Regions from separate parts of the Stenotrophomonas sp. STEN008 genome, predicted to be linked through region 2. Evidence: riboswitches for the same ligand, from Rfam matches in the RefSeq annotation. Region 2 holds a riboswitch; the other holds the start of a gene.
The links. Region 2 has a riboswitch for glycine ahead of gcvP (aminomethyl-transferring glycine dehydrogenase). Riboswitches for the same ligand answer to the same signal wherever they lie in the genome.
Positions count from the first base shown of each region.

Region 1: another riboswitch for glycine. It lies ahead of ACVOME_RS00350 (trimeric intracellular cation channel family protein); the one in region 2 lies ahead of gcvP (aminomethyl-transferring glycine dehydrogenase).

Region 1 covers NZ_JBRRET010000001.1:59,101-69,180, forward strand. The annotation lists gene ACVOME_RS00325 (glutathione S-transferase family protein) at 19-639, opposite strand; gene ACVOME_RS00330 (NYN domain-containing protein) at 746-1,540, opposite strand; gene ACVOME_RS00335 (NAD(P)/FAD-dependent oxidoreductase) at 1,660-2,940, shown strand; gene ACVOME_RS00340 (hypothetical protein) at 3,003-3,413, opposite strand; gene ACVOME_RS00345 (GIY-YIG nuclease family protein) at 3,551-3,826, opposite strand; glycine riboswitch at 3,866-3,955, shown strand; glycine riboswitch at 3,969-4,074, shown strand; gene ACVOME_RS00350 (trimeric intracellular cation channel family protein) at 4,157-4,774, shown strand; gene ACVOME_RS00355 (3-deoxy-7-phosphoheptulonate synthase) at 4,972-6,045, opposite strand; gene ACVOME_RS00360 (hypothetical protein) at 6,303-6,563, opposite strand; gene ACVOME_RS00365 (hypothetical protein) at 7,075-7,431, shown strand; gene ACVOME_RS00370 (DNA alkylation repair protein) at 7,491-8,225, opposite strand; gene ACVOME_RS00375 (MarR family winged helix-turn-helix transcriptional regulator) at 8,222-8,722, opposite strand; gene ACVOME_RS00380 (serine hydrolase domain-containing protein) at 8,889-10,049, shown strand.
Region 2 covers NZ_JBRRET010000036.1:29,646-39,725, reverse strand. The annotation lists gene gcvP (aminomethyl-transferring glycine dehydrogenase) at 1-2,584, opposite strand, end outside; glycine riboswitch at 2,647-2,749, opposite strand; gene ACVOME_RS15250 (multidrug effflux MFS transporter) at 3,051-4,277, shown strand; gene ACVOME_RS15245 (hypothetical protein) at 4,369-4,710, shown strand; gene ACVOME_RS15240 (M2 family metallopeptidase) at 4,881-6,848, opposite strand; gene ACVOME_RS15235 (phosphoethanolamine transferase) at 7,443-9,092, opposite strand; gene ACVOME_RS15230 (phosphatase PAP2 family protein) at 9,089-9,841, opposite strand; gene ACVOME_RS15225 (ArnT family glycosyltransferase) at 9,953-10,080, opposite strand, start outside.

The sequences.
Region 1 (10,080 bases), on a different contig from region 2:
ACCGCGCGCGATTCCCGCTTACGTCAGCGGTGACATCACGCCGCGCTGGTAAGCGGGTCGCTCACGCAGCCGGGCGTACCACTCGGCCAGGTGGGGCAGGTCCGGACGCTGGATCGGCAGTTCATACCAGGCGTACACCAGTGAACCCAACGGGATGTCGCCCATCGCGAATGTCGCGCCCGACAGCCACGGCTGCGTGGCCAGCGTCGCATCGGCCATCGCCAGGTAATCGGCGGCGCGCACGATGGCGGCATTGATGCGCGATTCGTCGCGGTCTGCCGGCGCGGTGCGCATGATGCCCCAGATCAGATCGCTGTACAGCGGCGCCATCCGCGAGGTGCTCCAGTCCATCCATTTCTCAGCCTGTGCGCGTTCCATCGGATCCTCGGCGTACAGTGTCCCCAGCGCGTAGCGCGCGCTCAGGTAGCGCACGATGGCGTTGGACTCCCACAGCGGCAGGCCGTGGTCCTCGATCACCGGCACCAGGCTGTTGGGGTTCATCGCCAGGTATTCCGGCGTCTGTGTGCCACCGTGGCTGCCGCCCACTTCGATGGACTCGTAGGGCAGGCCGATCTCTTCGGCACACCACAGCACCTTGCGGACGTTGCTGGAATTGCGACGGCCCCAGATCTTCAACATGCGGGTATTCCTTGCGGGCAATGCGAGCGGCAACGATACGCCTGATCGGTGTACATGTGGGCGTGCGGAATGATGCGCGGGGGCGTCGGCCGGGCATGGCCCGGCGCTACCGGTTCTTCTTCGGCAGCGCGCGCACGTAGGACGACTTGCCATCCTTCTTCAGTTCGAACAGACCGATCGCCGCCAGCAGATCACTCAGCTTTCCATAGCCATAGTTGCGCGAATCGAACGAGGCCTGGTTGGCGATCTGGCTGCCCACCGGCCCCAGGTGCGACCAGCCGTCCTCGCCTTCCGCTGCGGACACGGCGCGGCGCAGCATCTTCACCAGACGTGTATCGCTGCGCATTTCCGCGCCGCTCTTGCGCGGGCGCACTTCCTCGCCGCTGCCCGTTTCACCGGTGGCCGGCTCGATGGCACCCGGCTCTGCCGTGCCCTGTTCCACTTCCGGCACGCTGGCATGGGCCTGGCCCAGTGCTTCCAGATAGGTGAATTTGGAACAGGCATTGACGAAGGGTTCCGGCGTCTTCTTTTCGCCGAAGCCATACACCTTCACCCCGTCGGTCAACAGACGCATCACCATTGGAGTGAAATCAGCATCGCTGGAGACGATGGCGAAGCCGTCGAGGTTGCGCGCGTACAGCAGGTCCATCGCATCGATCACCATGGCCATGTCCGAGGCGTTCTTGCCCTTGCTGTAGGCGAACTGCTGGATGGGCCGGATCGCGTACTCGTGCAGCACCGCCTCCCAGCCTTTCAGCCGTGGGCTCTTCCAGTTGCCGTAGGCACGGCGGACATTGGCCACGCCGTAGCGGGCCACCTCCGCCAGCACTTCGTCGATCTTCGATGCGGGCGCGTTGTCGGCGTCGATCAACAGGGCGATGCGCTTTTCCGGTTCGCTCATGGGCCTCTCGCTGGCGGTTGCCTGAATCCGAGTATCGCCGATCCGCGCGCACGCTGACGTGACAGGCCGCCGCCGTGCGAAGATGCCGGACGGTTCCCCATGCCCCCTGGAGTGAGTCGATGAGTCGTGAGCGCGTTCCCCACCTGGTCGTTGTCGGCGGCGGTTTTGCCGGCCTCTGGGCCACCCGTGCGCTGGCACGCGAACGCATCCGCATCACCCTGGTCGACCGCCGCAACCATCACCTGTTCCAGCCGCTGCTGTACCAGGTCGCCACTGCAGGCCTGTCAGCGCCGGACATCGCCGCACCGCTGCGCCACATCCTCGGCCACCAGCGCAACGTGGAAGTGCGGCTCGGTGAGGTCGTGGCCATCGACAGGCAGGTCCGCCAGGTGCGGCTGGCCGACGGCAGCACGCTGGACTACGACAGCCTGCTGCTGGCTACCGGCGCCACTCACGCCTACTTCGGCAACGACCAGTGGGCCGATGATGCGCCCGGCCTGAAGACCCTCGACGATGCCATTGCCCTGCGCCGCAAGCTGCTGCTGGCGTTCGAGCGCGCCGAAGCCGAACCGGACCCGGCCAGGAAGGCGGCGTGGCTCAGCTTTGCCGTCGTCGGCGGCGGCCCGACCGGCGTCGAACTGGCGGGCACCCTGGCCGAGATTGCACGCCATACGCTGCGCAATGAATTCCGCCACATCGATCCGGCCAGCGCCAAGGTGCGCCTGGTGGAAGCCGGTCCACGCGTGCTGTCCTCGTTCCCGGAAGTGCTCTCGCTGAAGGCGCGCCGGCAGCTGGAAAAGCTGGGTGTGGAAGTGCTGACCGGAACGCCGGTGAGCAACATCGACAGCCAGGGCTTCACGCTGGGTGACCAGTTCGTGCCGGCGCGCACCGTGGTGTGGGCGGCCGGCGTGGCCGCCTCGCCGCTGGCGCGCACGCTGGACGTGCCACTGGACCGTGCCGGGCGCGTGCAGGTGCAGCCGGACCTGACCCTGCCCGGGCATCCGGAACTGTTCGTGGCCGGCGATCTGGCCGCGGTGAACCAGGCCAACGGCAAGCCCGTGCCCGGCGTAGCGCCCGCCGCCAAGCAGATGGGCAAGTACGTGGCCGAGGTCATCCGTGCACGCCTGCACGGCAGGCCGGAGCCCGGGCCCTTCAAGTACGCGGACTACGGCAACCTGGCCACCATCGGCCGCATGGCCGCCATCGTGCACCTGGGGCGCCTGCAGCTGTCGGGCGTGCTGGCCTGGTGGTTCTGGCTGGCCGCGCACGTGTTCTTCCTGATCGGCTTCCGCAACCGCATCGTGGTGCTGCTGAACTGGGCGGTGGCGTATTGGAGCTACCAGCGCAGCGCACGCATCATCTTCGGCGATGACCAGGATGACCGCCGGCCGAAACGGTAGCGCAGGTCTGCAACGGGGTCAGATCCCTTTCCTGTGGGGATCTGACCCCACATGGTGTGAACCTACTGCTGCATCAGGCCCATTTCGTCAGCACTCACCTGCATATACATGAACGCAGCGGCCTCGTCGGACATTGACTGCCCCGGCGGAAGGCTGTCGAGCCACGCGGTGATACGCGCATGACGGTCTTTCAATGCATCGCCCATCGCTTGCTTCTCCGCGTCAGTGGCACGTTCCTGCATCTCGCTGCGCAGCAGGTCATCGCCGATGCCCCATTTTTCGGCGAGCGGAATCAGATCGACCAGTTCGGCCGGCACCAGATCGCGGCGTAAACGGGGCGTATTCGGCGCGGTCAGGCCACGCTGCGAGGCCAGCTCGGCGGCGGTACCGATCTGCCCGTGCTGAAGCGGCGACGGCGGTGCCGGTGTCTGCGTGCAGGCCTGCAGGGCCAAGCAGAGGGTCAACAGCAGCATCCAACGGACCTTCATCGGATCGATCCCTGTGTCGATGGTCGCAGCGATAATCGCATGGTCAGAGTTCCTGTCGTCGCATGTTGTGAATGTCCTGAACCTAGTGATGGCGGAGGGCCGGAGCCGAGCACGGCCCGTCTCTAAAGAATTCCCTCGGTCGGCGCCTGCAACCACGCCAGCTTGCGCTCGCGCGGTAGCTGTTTGAGCTGCCACTCGGCGCGCGAAGCCGCGGAGCGGTCCGGGTACTCACGCACGGCCAGGATGCGCAGCGGCGGGCGGGCCCGGGTGTAGCGCGCCCCCGTACCGGCGCGATGGGCCGCGAAACGCGCGTCCACGTCGGTGCTGATGCCAGCGTAGTAGCTGCCATCGCGGCATTCGAGCAGGTACAGGAACCACGGGCGGTGGGACGGGGCCATGCCGGGATTATGCCGTGCTGCACCGCAGCGGATATACTGCCCGCGAATGCAGGAGAGAGGCGCCGCGCTGGCGCCCGCCGAAGGCGCAGGCTCCCATGATCGCTCAGGCCGGTGGGCTGGAATCCCACCAACCATGCATTCGACTCGCCGAGCTGGAGAGAGGTCACCGGGCATGCCCGGTACGATCCGCCGAAGGGGCACGCGGCCTACGCCGCTGAACTCTCAGGCAAAAGGACAGCGGGAGCGGCACCGGTCATCGTCATCCCGTCATTGCGCAGGCAATGGCGGCGTCCGCGCATGGCCGGCCCCACCGCGTCCGGAGCCTGTTCCATGTTGCTGTCCATCATCTACCTGATCGCCATTTCCGCCGAAGCCATGACCGGCGCACTGTCCGCGGGACGCCGCCGCATGGATCTGTTCGGCGTGGTCATGATCGCCTGCGTTACCGCGCTCGGCGGTGGTTCATTGCGCGACATCCTGCTTGGCCACTATCCGCTGGGCTGGGTCAAACATCCCGAGTACCTCGGCTTCACCGTGTGCGCGGCGCTGATCGCCACTTGGGTCGCACGCTGGATGCACCACTTCCGCCGCACCTTCCTGGTGCTCGACGGCCTGGGCCTGATCGCCTTCACCCTGATCGGTTGCTCGATCGCACGCGAGGCCGGTCATGCCACACCGATCGTGCTGATCGCAGGCATGCTGACCGGTGCGTTCGGCGGCGTGCTGCGCGACATTCTGTGCAACGAAGTGCCCCTGATCTTCCAGAAGGAGCTGTACGCGATCATCGCGCTGCTGACCGGCGCCGCCTATCTGCTGCTGCTGCACTGGAACGTGCCCGATGCCACGGCCATCCTGTGCTGCCTGGCGGGCGGCTTCGCCCTGCGCCTGCTGGCGATCCACTACCGCTGGGAAATGCCGAAGTTCGTGTATCACGACGAAGTGCATTGAACGATGGCGTGTTCGCCGGGCGTGGCCCGGCGCTCCCCTTCGTGCCCTGCACCACCCCGGCGATGGACCTGGCGCTGTCGCTCATGCGCAGCGCCAGGCGCATCGCCGGTGCGGACGGGCCGGTCTCCAACTCCGACCGGCCCTGATCGCGGCCGCACCCCCGCAGGCGCAGGCCGCCATCCACACACATGCCGCGCTCAGGCGGCTTCTGACACCGTCACTTCGCGACGGGCGCGCACGGCCGCAGCCAGTCGCTCCAGCACCGTCACGGTGGTGTCCCAGTCGATGCAGCCATCGGTGATGCTCTGTCCGTAGACCAGCGGCTGGCCTTCCACCAGTTCCTGCCGGCCTCCCACCAGATGGCTCTCGATCATCACGCCCACGATGCGCTGTTCGCCGTCCTCCAGCTGAACGGCGATGTCTTCGATCACCTTCGGCTGGTTTTCCGGGTTTTTCAGGCTGTTGGCATGGCTGGCATCGATCATCAGCCGCGTCGGCAGCCGGGCCTTGGCCAGTGCCTGGCAGGCGTCGGCCACGCTGGCCGCGTCGTAGTTCGGCTGCTTGCCGCCGCGCAGGATCACATGGCAATCCGGGTTGCCGGTGGTCGAAACGATGGCGGTGCCGCCCTGCTTGGTCACCGACAGGAAGTGATGCGGGTTGGAGGCCGCGCCGACCGCATCGGCCGCGATCTTGACGTTGCCATCGGTGCCGTTCTTGAAGCCCACCGGGCACGACAGGCCGGAGGCCAGTTCGCGGTGCACCTGGCTTTCGGTGGTGCGTGCGCCGATCGCGCCCCATGCCACCAGGTCGGCGATGTACTGCGGCGAGATCACGTCGAGGAATTCAACGCCGGCCGGCAGGCCCAGCTTGTTGATGTCGCGCAGCAGGCCGCGGGCAATGCGCAGGCCCTTGTCGATCCGGAAGCTGCCGTCCAGGTCCGGGTCATTGATCAGGCCCTTCCAGCCCACCGTGGTGCGCGGCTTCTCGAAGTACACGCGCATGACGATCTCGAGCTCGCCGGCCAGCGCGTCGCGCAGCGGCTTCAAGCGCTGTGCGTACTCGATGGCCGCATTCGGATCGTGGATCGAACACGGGCCGACCACGACCGCCAGGCGATCGTCGCGGCCATGCAGGATCTGGTGCAGGGCCGCGCGCGAAGCACTGACGGTGCCGGAGGCTTCATCGTCACACGGCAGCATCGCCAGCAGCTGGGCAGGCGGTGTGAGCGGTTCGATGGTGCGGATGCGCAGGTCGTCGGTATGGGGGGGCATGGGGGAGGTCTCCGGTACGTAGGGGGTCCCCAGCGAGGCGGCATGAAAAAAGCCGCCAGGTTCGCTGGCGGCTTTCGGGAATGCGTCTGAAGCTTTCTTCAGGGTGAGCGCAGTCCTTCCTCCGCCAGTGGCTTCGGAAAGTAATACCAGTAAAAGCGGGTAGCGGCTGCGTTCATGGGATGTATTGATAGCACAGCTTCTGCGCAGCACAAAATGTTTCATCCGCAACTGGGGAAGCGGTTCAGCAGCACGGCGATCTAGCGGCTGCCATGCACTTCCACGTCCAGCAGCAGGCCCTCGTGGATATCGGCCCAGCGCTCCAGCACCTGGTCCAGCTCCCGCCTCGCCTCCTCCAACTGCTCGGGGTTGAGCAGGGACCGCGCCGTGTAGAGATCGGAGACCAGCCGCCGCAGGGTCGATTCCGGTATCGCCACCGAGGGCCCGTCCACATCCGGCAACTGCAACGCCGGGGTGTCGCCGGGAGGGCCGAACAGCGTGACCTGGAGCGTGCTCTGCATGATCGACTTCCCTGTGGGTAGACGTGGGCAATGCACTGTTTACCGCGTCTGGCGCACCAGCGCATGTGCCGTCACGCGGATCGCTCATGTCGTGACTGGACCGATTGTGCCCGCAGGTTGAGAACGCCTTTCCACACTTTCCACGCCCCGGCCTGGAGGCGGCCTGCAGGCACTCGATGCGCGGTTATACGGGCAACGGCATATGCGATACTTCCGCCGCGTTCATGACGTGTCGCGTACTGCCTTGGCATTCCACGCGGACATGTGCTCAAGATGGTTTGCCACCGGAAAAGGGTGGCCGGGTCGGCAAAGCCCGAGGAGATGTTGTTTACGCTTGTCAGCCGGCGTCGCCTTGCGCGGCGCCGGCTGGCAATCCGTCCGCGTTCCATGGCGGGCGGTGCGTGGGGGCGCTTGCGCCCGCCGGTATCAGCATCTCCCGGTCTTTGCCGCCACGTACCGTCCGCCACCTCTTCCGGTGGCGGTGTCGTCTGTCCTGTACGGAGCACACGCCATGAACACACCACACGTTCCCTTCCCCGGTGCCCACCCCGATCCGGCCAATGCCGATCAGGCGCCGTTCGATCCCAACAGTCTGGTCGCCCACCTGCAACGCATCGGCAGCGGTGCGGACGCCGATGGCCAACCCTGGCCCGAGCGCCATCCAGCGAACGGCCGACGCATGATGCTGGCCGATGCCGATGGCGCACTGGCCGGCCTGCGCATCGTGCAGGAGGTGCTGCTGGCCGCCGAACGCTGCCGCCAGAATGCCGCGCCCGAACATCACGTGAGCGACCGGGTGATGGAAGGGTTGATGCTGGCATCCCTGGGGCTGGCCACGCATGCGGCCGAACGCCTGCAGCCCCACTAGCCGCGTCCGCGCAATGTGACCGGGCCCGATGGCCCGGTCATGGTCCGGCACCCGCCGGATCACAGTGAACGCAGTGCGCGCCTGCGGATGTAGGCGTTGGCAGGGCTGTCGCGCTCGCGTTGCCAGCGTGTGCACAGGTCACGCAGCCACTGCGGCTGGGTCTTCCCGGCATCGTTGAGCCAGTTGCCGACGGAATCCTGCACATAGCGTTCGGGATCATCAGCCAGTGCCTCCAGCAGCGAATGCGCGTGTTCGGGATGCTGCTTGAAAAGAGCGATGTGCGCCGCCCAGACGCCACGGGGACGCAGTGCTTCACAGGCAAACCGGCGCAGATGGGCGGACGGTTCCTGCGTCCACGGCTGCAGGCATTCAAGCGCCAGCAGTGGCCCGGCAACGATGTCGGTGCGCAGCGCCAGCCACGCCCATTCGCGCACGCCGAAATGCGGATCATCGGCCAACGGGCGCATCTTCTCCAGCTTCACCGGCAGGGAGGCGGTGGCATCGCCACCGATCAGGTAGCAGGCCCAGCCGCGCACGGTGTCGGATGCATGCGACTGCCACTGTGCAGGATCACCCTGCCTGGCCTCACGCAACAGCGTTGCCGCCAGAACCATGCGCTGGGTAATGCCTTTGCTGGCGGCATCGCGCATGCATTGAATGGCAGTCTCCGGCAGCACCGCAACGGTCTGCAGCAACACCGCGAAGTCCACGGCCAGACATTCCGCCAGATGCGTGCTGGCGGCTGCCCCGGTATCCAGCTGATGCTTTCGCGCCGGGCTGATCGCTGCGCTCACTGCAGGTCCTTCCGTCCGCCGCCGGTGTGCTGCCACACCTTGGCCAGCAGCTGTGAGAGCTGCACCTGCTCGGCAGTGTCCAGGCCGTTGAACAGGCCCGCGATCCACTGCGTGTGCTGATTGAAGAGGTCTTCGGCCAGGCGCTTGCCCTGCGCGGTCAGCACGATCTGGAGGCGACGGCCATCGTCCGCATCGCTGCGCCGCTGCAGCAACCCTTCGCGCTGCAGGCCATCGAGCAGGCCGCTGATGGTGGCGCGGGTCACGCCTGCACGTTCGGCCAGCGCATGCGGCGACAGTGTGCCGCCGGCACCGTGCAGCAGGAACAGCACGATGAAGCGGCCTTCACTGAGCCCGTGCGGTGCCAGCCGGCTGGCGCAGTCGCGATCGATCGCCGAGGACAGCGACAGCAGCTGGAAGCACAGATGCAGCAGGGCGACATTGGCGTGGCCACGTCGCCGGGCCTCGTCCAGAAGGGCGCCATGTTTTGCCTCAAGCACAGTGATTTCCAATATGTTTAGGCGCCTAATCATATTCATGACGGGATGGAACGCAACACCTACGGGGCCTGCCGCCGGGCCCGGCCGGGCGCACTCCTCGCGCAGGGGGCTGCAAGCAGCCGAAGCTGCGGTAGCATCGCGCCACGTCCCGCCAGGAGTTCCACGCATGCGCCGTGCCGTCCTGCTGTTGCTGACGCTGTTCCCCGCCGCCGTAATGGCCGCTCCCCCTCCCGTGCCCTCCCCGGCCCGGATCGATGCCGAAGCCAAGCGCCTGATGCAGGTGGCTCACGCCCGCGGGATGGCAGTGGCCGTCGTCGACGGTGGCAAGGTCGTGCACGTTGCCGCCTATGGCGAGCGCAACGCTGCCGGCGAACCGCTGCAGACCGACACGGTCATGTATGCGGCATCGCTGACCAAGATGGCCTTCGGCCACCTGATCGCGCAGCTTGCACAGGACAAGGTGATCGATCTGGATGCCAGCATCGCCAGCGCGCTGGACAGACCGCTACCGGACTATCCGGCCGAGCCGAAGAAGTACGCCGATTACACCGTGCTGGCCGGCGACGAACGTTGGCGCCGGCTGACCCCGCGCCTGCTGCTCAACCATGCCAGCGGCTTTGCCAACTTTGCATTCCTGGAGCCGGACGGAAAACTGAAATTCCACTTCGATCCGGGCAGCCGCTATGGCTATTCCGGCGAAGGCCTGATCCTGCTGCAGTTCGTGCTGGAGCGCGGGCTGGGCCTGGACGTGGGTACGCTCATGCAGCAGCGCGTATTCGACCGCTTCGGCATGCCCCGCACCAGCATGATGTGGCGCGAGGATTTCGCCACGAATCTGGCCGACGGCTGGACCGCCGAAGGCACGACGGAACCGCACGATGAACGCAGCCGCGTGCGTGCCGCCGGTTCGATGGACACGACCATCGCCGACATGGGCAATTTCGCGGCCGGCTATGTCAGTGGCCAGGGGCTGTCGGCATCGATGCGCCGGGAGCTGGTGCGGCCGCAGCTGCCGATCACCACCGCCAGCCAGTTCCCGACGCTGCAGCCGGAACTGCCGGTGGCGCAGCGGCGCAGAAACCTGGCTGCGGGACTGGGCGTGGTGACATTCACCGGTGCACAAGGCGCAGGCTTCTACAAGGGCGGACATGACGATGCGGTGGGCAACACGCTGGTGTGCGTCGAACAAGGCCAACGCTGCGTGGTGATCCTGGGCAACGATGTGCGCGCCGAAGCGGCCTTTCCGGCACTGGTGCGCTTCGTGCTGGGCGAGACGGGGGTGCCGTGGGATTGGGAATACGGCGCCACGAAGGCATTCGTGCGCTGACAGGTCGACCACGGTCCACGTCCAGCGGAGG
Region 2 (10,080 bases):
CGATGAAGCGGTCCAGCTCATGCAGCGACTCGCTTTCGGTGGGCTCGACCATCAGCGTGCCGGCCACCGGGAAGCTCAGCGTCGGCGCGTGGAAGCCGAAGTCGATCAGGCGCTTGGCCACGTCCTCGGCGCCGATGCCGCTGCTCTTCTCCAGCGGGCGCACATCGAGGATGCACTCATGCGCCACCAGGCCGTTGCGGCCGGTGTACAGCGTCCTGAAGTGCGGCGCCAGGCGCTTGGCGATGTAGTTGGCATTGAGCTGCGCGACCTGGGTCGCCTTGCGCAGGCCCTCGCGGCCCATCATCGCGATGTACATCCAGCTGATCGGCAGGATCGAGGCGCTGCCGAAGCTGGCGGCGCTGACCATGCCGACCGGGCCGTTGTCACCCAACTTGCCCGGCAGGAACGGGGCCAGGTGCGCCTTGACCGCGCACGGGCCGACGCCCGGGCCGCCGCCGCCGTGCGGGATGCAGAAGGTCTTGTGCAGGTTCAGGTGGGAAACGTCCGAACCCCACTTGCCCGGCTTGGCCACGCCGACCAGGGCGTTCATGTTGGCACCGTCGGTGTACACCTGGCCGCCGTGCTTGTGGATGATTTCGCAGATCTCGACCACCTCCTCCTCGAACACGCCGTGCGTGGACGGGTAGGTCATCATGATCGCGGCCAGGCGGTCGCTGTACTTCTCGGCGTTGAGGCGGATGTCCTCGACATCGACATTGCCGTTGGCATCGGTCTTGGTGACCACCACCTTCATGCCGCACATCTGTGCCGAGGCCGGGTTGGTACCGTGGGCCGAATCCGGAATCAGGCAGATGTCGCGATGCTCCTCACCACGCGAGCGGTGGTAGGCGCGGATCGCCAGCAGGCCGGCGTACTCGCCCTGTGCACCCGAGTTCGGCTGCAGGCTGACCGCATCGTAGCCGGTGCATTCGACCAGCATCGCTTCCAGCGACTCGATCAGTTCCTTGTAGCCCAGCGCCTGGTCGGCCGGCACCAGCGGATGGATCTGCGAGAACTCCGGCCAGGTCACCGGGATCATCTCGGCGGTGGCGTTGAGCTTCATGGTGCACGAGCCCAGCGGGATCATCGTGCGGTCCATCGCCAAGTCCTTGTCGGCCAGTGAACGCAGGTAGCGCAGCAGTTCGTGCTCGCTGTGGTGCGTGTTGAACACCGGATGGGTCAGGAACGCGGACTGGCGCAGCAGCCCGGCCGGCAGCGCGTCGGCGGTGCTGGCATCCAGTGCATCGACATCGGCTTGGGCACCGAAGACGGCGGCCAGCGCGACCACATCGGCGCGGGTGGCGGTCTCGTCCAGGCTGATGCCGACCGAGTCGCTGTCGATCGCGCGCAGGTTGTAGCCGGCGGCGCGCGCCTTGGCGTGGATCTCATCGGCGTGCACACCGGTGACGTGCAGGGTGTCGAAGAAGTCGCCAGCAACCTGCACGCCGGCCTTGCGCAGTGCGGCGGCCAGGATCGCGGCCAGGCGGTGGGTGCGGCGGGCGATGCGGGTCAGGCCTTCCGGACCGTGGTAGACGGCGTACATCGAGGCCATCACCGCCAGCAGGACCTGTGCGGTACAGATGTTGGAGGTGGCCTTCTCGCGGCGGATATGCTGCTCGCGGGTCTGCAGGGTCAGGCGGTAGGCCGGGTTGCCCTGCGCATCGATCGAGACGCCGATCAGGCGGCCGGGCATCGAGCGCTTGTAGGCATCGCGGCAGGCCATGAACGCCGCGTGCGGGCCACCGAAGCCGAACGGCACGCCGAAACGCTGGCTGTTGCCGACCACGATGTCCGCGCCCCATTCGCCCGGTGCGGCGAGCAGGGTCAGCGCCAGCAGATCGGTGGCCACGGCGACCAGGCCGCCGCGTGCATGCACGGCCTCGACCAGTGCCCGGTAGTCGGCCACCTGGCCGAACGTATCCGGATACTGCAGCAGCACGCCGAAGCTGTCTGCTTCCAGCGCTTCGGCCGGGGTGCCGACGCGCAGCACGATGCCCATGGGCTCGGCGCGGGTGCGCAGCAGCTCCAGGGTCTGCGGGTGCACGGCATCGTGCACGAAGAAGGTGTCCGACTTCGACTTGGCCGAACGCTTGGCCAGGGTCATCGCTTCGGCCGCTGCGGTGGCTTCGTCCAGCAGCGAGGCGTTGGCGATCTCCATGCCGGTCAGGTCGGCGCACAGGGTCTGGAAGTTGATCAGCGCTTCCATGCGGCCCTGCGAGATCTCTGCCTGGTACGGGGTGTAGGCGGTGTACCAGGCCGGGTTTTCCAGGATGTTGCGCAGGATCACGTTCGGCGTGTGGGTGCCGTAATACCCCTGGCCGATGAAGCTGCGCAGCACGGTGTTCTTGTCGGCGATCGCGCGGATCTTCGCCAGCGCCTCCACTTCGGTGATCGACTCCGGCAGCGCCAGCGCTGCCGGCGACTTGATCTTGGCCGGCACGATGGCATCGGTCATCGCATCCAGCGACGCGTGGCCGACGACGTCGAGCATCTGCGCGATCTCGGCGTCATTGGGGCCGATATGGCGCTCGACGAACGCACTGTGGTGCTCGAGCTCACGCAGGGAAGGGGTGTTCTGGGACATGGCGAAGGATCCGTCAGGAAAGGGCACACGCACGGGCACAAGCCGCCGGATGGCGGGCTGCGGGGCGCCCCTCTGTCCTTTTGCCTGAGAGTTTGGAAGCGCGGCTGGCCGCAGCTTCGTGCCCCTTCGGCGCCGGATCGAACCGGTCTCTCCAGAGTTGTGTTGCGGGTGGTATCGGGCCTGAGCGATTACGGGCGTTGCGCCTTCGGCAGCGGTGTTCCGCTTCTCCCACCGTGTTGCCCGCCGATTATAGCCGGTTATGGCCTGCTGCCGGGGCCGCCCGGGCAGGGCCGGCGCCTGAATGGCCGATGGCCCGGGGCGTGCGTTTTGTGCGGTGCTGCATGGCATCGGGCGCATTCCCCGCCTATGATGAGCGGATACCCGAATTCATCTGGCGCCGTCCCTGCTGCAGCGGGACCGGCGCCCGCCGTGCGTGCCGCGCATGGCCTTGCCGGACACCGTTCACATGACCGCCGCTGTTGCTCCGTCCACTCGTCGCATGGCCCTGCTGCTCGCGGGCCTGGCCATGTTCGGCCCGTTCTCCATCGACACCATTTTCCCGGCCTTCCCGCAGCTGGCCCAGCGCCTGGCGGTGGATGAGGTGGCCGTCCAGCAGACCATCAGCGTCTACCTGCTGTTCTATGGCCTGATGAGCCTGGCGCACGGGCCGCTGTCCGATGCCTGGGGCCGCAAGCGGGTGATCCTCGGCGGCCTGGTGGTGTTTGCCGGGGCCTCGGTCGGCTGCGCGCTGTCCACTGACCTGCCGACCCTGCTGGCGTTCCGCGCGCTGCAGGGCCTGTCGGCGGGCGTGGGCATGATCGTCGGCCGCGCGGTGATCCGTGACCTGTACCACGGCCATGACGCCCAGCGGTTGATGAGCCAGGTCTCGATGCTGTTCGGCATCGCGCCGGCCATCGCCCCGATCATCGGTGGCTGGATTCTGCTCAGCGGTGCCGGCTGGCCGCTGATCTTCTGGTTCCTCGTGGTTTTCTCGCTGCTGCTGCTGGTGGCCACCGCGCGCTTCCTGCCGGAAACGCATCCGCCGGAGGCGCGGGTACCGCTGTCGCCGCGCGCACTGCTGCGTGACTATGTGCGCATCGGCTTCAACCCGCGTTTCCTGCGCCTGGCACTGGCCGGCAGCATCGGCTTCGGCGGCATTTTCCTGTACATCGCGTCCGCGCCGGTGTTCGTGATGCAGCACCTGCATCTGGGCGAAGGCGACTTCGCCTGGCTGTTCATTCCCACCATCGGTGGCATGACGGCCGGCGCGTTCCTGTCCGGGCGCATGGCCGGGCACACCACGCCGACCCGGCAGGTGACCATCGGCTTCTCCCTGTGCGCGCTGTCGACACTGCTCAACGTCGGCTACGTGGTGCTGGCGCCGCAGTTCGCGCTGCCGTGGGCGGTACTGCCCATTTTCCTGGGCGGCATGGGCATGGCGCTGATCTTCCCGATCCTGGCGCTGGCCGTGCTCGACATGTATCCGCACCAGCGCGGCCTGGCCTCGTCGCTGCAGGCCTTCGCGCAGCTGATGGTCAGCACCGTGGTGGCCGGCGTCGTGTCGCCCCTGCTCAGTGCCAGCCCGCTGCATCTGGCGCTGGGCCAGGCCGGCTTCTTCGCCGCCGGGTTTGTGTTCTGGTACTGGGAACACCGCCGTGAGCGCGCAGTGCAGGCCTTGGTCACGGACCTCTGACCGGCCGCAGGGGCGGTGGCGGGCGACCCGTGAAGCGGCGCCACGGCCGGGGTGCGCTATCCTTGCGCCCCCCCGTAGCGATGCCGCCCCCATGTCCACCACCTCCAAGACCCGTCGCGACCAGCGCCGCCGCCAGGAAGAGAAGGCTGCCAACAAGGCCGCTGCCCAGACTTCGCCGGTGGAGCCGCATGCCGAACTGCGTGATGCGCAGCGCACGCTGCTGGCAGGTGTCGTGCGCCGCGATGGCGAGTGGGTGCTGGGCATGGATGGCCGTATCGCCGGGCATAGCGAGAGCGCCGCGCAGGTACTGGCGTTGATCATGCAGGCCGGTGAACTGCACGAGCGCAACGGTACGCCGGTGCGTCTGATGTATTCCGACGCGCTGCGCGATGCCGCGCAGGCCGAGGCCAGGGAGAAGGGCCAGACCTTCTAGTAATACAAGGCCGAGCTGGCCGCCGCGCGGGCGGCGAACAAGAACAGCTGACCTGTAGGGGGTAGCGCCGGGCCATGCCCGGCGAACGCAGCGGTGTGATCAAGGCCGCCGGGCATGGCCCGGCGCCACCGGAACGAAAGGGGTGGATCCTCGCGGATCCGCCCCTTTTCTCATTTCGCCACCGGGGCCGCAGCGCTGGCCTGCCAGCCGCACATCTGGCCTTCGTTCTGCTGCTTGAGCCACTCATTGACCGGGCTGAAGTACTCGATCATCGGGCCGGCATCCAGCTTGTCGGTGCCGGTCAGCTCCTTCAGCGTGGCCTGCCACGGCTGGCTGGCGCCCTTGCTGAGCATCGCCCAGTACTTCTGGCCGGCTTCCTTGTTGCCGTAGAAGGTGCACTCGTGCAGCGGGCCCTTGTAACCCGATGCATCGCACAGGCCCTTGTAGAACTGGAACTGCAGGATGCGGGCGAGGAAGTAGCGGGTGTACGGCGTATTGCCCGGCACGTGGTACTTCGCGCCCGGATCGAAGAACTCCTCGCCGCGGGTGCTGGCCGGGGCAACGCCCTGGTATTTGGCCTTCAGATCCCACCATGCCTTGTTGTAGTTGTCGGCGGTGATCGATCCATCAAACACGCCCCAGCGCCAGCGGTCGATCATCAGGCCGAAGGGCAGGAATGAAACGCCCGACAGCGCCATGCGCATCTGCGCGTTGATCACGGCCTCGCGGCTTTCCTGCGGTGCATCAACGAGACCGATCGAATTCAGGTACTTGGGCGTCATCGCCAGCACGATCGTGTCGCCGATTGCTTCGTGGAAGCCATCGTTGGCGCCGCCCTGGAACAGGGGCGGCAACGGGTTGTAGGCCAGGTCGTAATAGATGTGGCCCAGCTCGTGATAGATGGTGGTGAAGTTCTCTTCGTTCGGCTTGATGCACATCTTGGTGCGCACATCGCCTTCCATGTTCATGTCCCAGGCGCTGGCGTGGCAGACCACGTCACGGTCGTCAGGCTTGATGAACTGGGTCTTGTCCCAGTACGACTGCGGCAGCGAGGGCATGCCCAGCGACACGTAGAAATCCTGTGCGCGCTCGGTCATCTGTTTCGCGGTACGCAGTTCGGCTTCGCGCTGTGCCCTGTACTGGCCCGCGACGCTGGCATCCCTGCCAGCCTTGGCCAGCGCAGCACTCAGGTTGGTCTGGTACTGCTTTTCCAGTGCTGCGGTGATGTCCAGGCTTCCGGCACCGGGATAGGGCTCCAGCTGGTCCCACAGGTTGGACCAGTCCTGCTGCCACATGTTGCCCAGCAGGTGCGCGGCGATCAGGCCATTACCCACCTCGGCCTTGTCCTTGCCGTAGGTCTTGTCCAGCTTCCCGCGCGCGTAGCAGTGCAGCTGCTCGTACATCGGCTTGACCTGCTCCCACAGGCGGTCGGTTTCCGGCCCGATCTGCTCCGGCGGCATGTCATAGCCGCTGCGCCACATCTGCCCGGCATCGGTGAAGCCCATGCCCTTGGCACCTTCGTTCACCAGGCTGACGAACTTCTGGTAGTCGCCACGCATGTTCCGCGTGGTGCTGTGCCAGCCCTGCCAGGCGTCAAGCTGCGCGTCGTAGTCGCGGCTGCGTGCCAGCACCTGTTCCAGTTCCCCCAGCTGGCGGCAGGAGGCCGGGTCGTTGGCATCGGTGCAGTACTTGCCGGCACCGTAGCTGCCCTCCATGCGGGTGGCGATCTGGGTCAGCTCGGCCAGCTTGGCCGGGTCGCGCGGTGCCGGCATCGAGGACATCAGCTTCAGCAGATGGATCGCACGCTTGCTGTCTGCGCTCATCGGCTGGCCCTCGAACTTCGCGGCCTGCTCGATCCAGCTGTTGAGCTGGGTCAGTGAACGCTCGTTGGCCTTGGCCGCGATGCGCTCCGAATCGCTGTTGATGTAGGTGGAAGACAGCCACTGCGCCGAGGTCATCTCCGGATAGGCAGCCTTGTATTCGGCATTGATGCGGGCAACGAACTGGTCGGCGGTCTCGCCGGCCGGTGCGCTGCTGCCGGCGGTCTCGGCGCCGGGGGACGCTTCCTTCTTGCAGGCAGCCAGGGCCAGCGTGGCGGCGGCGACAGCAGCGGCCAGCAGGAGATGACGGTGTTTCACGGGCGGTCCTTGGGTGGTGAACGACGGCCGAAGGCTAGTGGGCAGGCGCTGCCACCGCAAGTGGCGGAAGTCGGCCGGGCCGCGCCCGGCACCCGCAGAAGCCTTCCAGCAAGGGCAAAGGCCAAAGCAACAGCAACAGCGGGCTATCCGTGGGATGGCGGGGCGGTGTGGGCTTGCAGGACACGCCGTAAACCCATCCATGGGGGCTCGATGGCGCCATCCATGGCGCCAACGGTCCTGCAATCCCACACCGCCCCACCTCTGACAGATCGCGGCGGCTGTTGGTGGGTGTCGACCTTGGTCGGCACATCTGTCAGGTATCGACAATCAAATTGGGGTCAGATCCGTTTTCCGCAGGAAGACGGATCTGACCCCGGAATTTCACCTACCAACAGCGGAGTGAACCTGTCGAAGGCAGGGTACTGTGGGTTTGCGGGGTGTGAGCGCCATGGATGGCGCGACCAAGGCTACATGGACGTACTTGCGCCGTCCCCGCGAACCCACAGTGCCCCGCCATCCCACGGAATGCGCTTCGGCTTTTGACGTTGCCTCGGCTTCTGCGGGTGCAGGGCTGCAAGCCCTGCCGAACCCCCCTCAACTCTCGCAGCCGGCGAACACGTCGCGATCGCGCTCGTACAGCGCCGTCTTCACCTGCATCAGGCCCAGCACCGACGGGAACAGGTTGTCGTGGTCGGTATACGCTGCCGAACGCTTGCGCACGCATTGCAGGTCCAGCCCGCGACTGCTGGCGAAGCCCGGCGAGAACCACATCGTCATCGGTACGCGGGTCTGCTCGGCCGGGGCGATCGCATAGGGCACGCCGTGCAGGTACAGGCCCTTCTCACCCAGCGATTCGCCATGGTCGGACAGGTAGATCATCGCTGTGTCGTAGTCCTGCATGCCCTGCAGCGTGCCGATGGTCTTGCTCAGGAAATGATCGGTGTACAGCACGGCATTGTCATAGCTGTTGGTGATCTCTTCGCGTGAGCAACGGCCGATGTCACGGGTGTCGCAGGTTGGCTTGAAGCGGGCAAAGGCGGCCGGATAGCGCTCGAAGTACGCCGGGCCATGGTTGCCCAGCTGGTGCAGCACGACCACGCGGTCGCCGGGTTTGGCACGCACCTGGGTGGCCAGGTCCTGCAGCAGGATCTCGTCCATGCAGCGGCCGTCGGCGCACAGGCCCGGGGTGGTCGCATCGGACAGCGACTGGAAGTCCAGTCCTTCGCACACGCCTTTGCAGCCGGACTGGTTGTCACGCCACAGCGGTGCGATGCCGGCACGGTTCAGTACGTGCAGCAGCGACTGGTGCGCGCGGATCTTCTTCTCGTCGTAGTCGTGGCGTCCCCATGGCGAGAACAGGCAGGGCAGCGAAACTTCGGTGCTGGTGCCGCAGGAGTGCATGTCGGGGAAGTTGATCACCGGTGCCTGGGCCAGTTCCGGCGTGGTATTGCGGCCGCCGTTGAGGCCCCAGTTCTGTGCACGCACGGTCTCGCCCATCACGATTACCAGCAGCCGCGGTTTGCTCGCCGGAGCGCGTGGGGTGGCCTTGGCGTCGGTGCCGATCGGCAGTTTCGGCGCGCGCTGCACCGGGTTGTCGCCGCGCAGTGCACGTGGAAGACCCAGCAGCACGTTGGCCGGGGTGGCGAGGTAACGCACTTCACGCTGGTTGCGCATCAGTGCGGAGACGTCCTGGAACGAGATCAGTGCACCGCCAACAGCGGTCACCGCAGCCACCGCCAGGAAGCCCAGGCGCCACAGCAGGCTGCGCCCCCAGCTGCGCCGCTGCAGCTGCACCCGCCACACCAGCACCATCGGCAGTGCCGCCAGCAGCAGTACCGGCCACAGCAGCGAGACCGTCATCAGTTCGCGGCTTTCCTTCGGATCGGTCGCCAGCACGTTGCGCAGCATGTCCGCGTCCAGATAGATGTGGTAACGGCTCATGTAGTGGGCGGCGAAGGCCGTTACCAGCAGCAGCGCGCTGATCACCAACTTGGCGTTCCAGCGCCAGACCAGCAGGCCCAGCAGCAGGCCATGCGTGCCGAGCAGCAACAGCAGCAGCGACACCGCGTAGCGCAGGCTCTCCGGGTGGCTGGCCATCGCGCTGCGCCAGAACAGGCCGTTGCCGGCCAGGGCGAAGAACAGGCTGGTCAGCGCGATCAACGCCTCGGTGGACAGCTGTGGCCGCCAGCTGCGCAGGACGGCCAGCGATGGCACACGGAACGAGCGTTGGACCGAAGCATTCATGCGTTCGCCTCCAGGCGGTTGGTGCGGTCCAGGTGATGGCGGACCAGAACGTACAGCCCCAGTGACAGCAGCCAGCACAGCAGGGCTGTGGCAAGGTCATGCGACAGAAAATGTGCACCCCGCAGCTGCTGGCTGATGCCGAACAGCAGCCCGCTGCCCAGGCCCAGTGCCAGGCCGGTCCAGCGCCAGGCAGGACGCCACAGCAGGGCGAAAAAGTACAGGCTCAGCCAGGCATAGCCGGCACTGGCATGGCCGGCGGGAAAGCACGCGATCACCGGCATGTCGGCCGGACGATGGCTGAAAAGCCCGATATAAGGCTGGTGGCCGCCGTAGCGCAGCAGATCCCACGGGCAGTCCATCGGCACCAGCGACTTCAGCAGAGACACGCCGCCGGTTCCCAGAGCCAGGGCAATTACGACATAAAGCAGCGCCCACCGCAGGGTGCGATCACGTCCGCGGCGCCAGTGGTGAAAGCTCAGCAGTATCACCACGAGCGCCGCGGCGGTGCTGAACCACTTGCCGCCCCGGTGCACCAGCGAACGGGTGAACCACGCGTCCTGCAGTGCCCAGCGGCCGCCCTCCAACCGGAACAGGTGGTCAGCCAGCCATTGATCGGCTCCCCCCTCCATGAACACGGCGAACAGGGGAAGCACGATGAGCAGTGGAAGCCACAGGTGGGTCACGGCGAACCGCGATGCCAGCGTGGAGTAGGCCGAAGCAACCCCGGAGACGGGAGGACGGACGGACATGCAGGAAAACACCGTGACGATGAACCGGCGCCATGCTCGTCAGGTTGATGTCGGAGAAGGGTCGGACCTGCGTTCGGGCCGGGTTAACCGCCGGCCCGCGTGGGGGATGATTCAGTCTTCTTCTTCGTTGGCGCCGGCCCGCTCGGCGTGGCAGCCGGAATCCCAGGCAGTGCCGGGCACCAGTTGCCAGCGGTTGCGGTTGGCGACGCCGATGTCGATCACCTGGGCGGCATCCACGC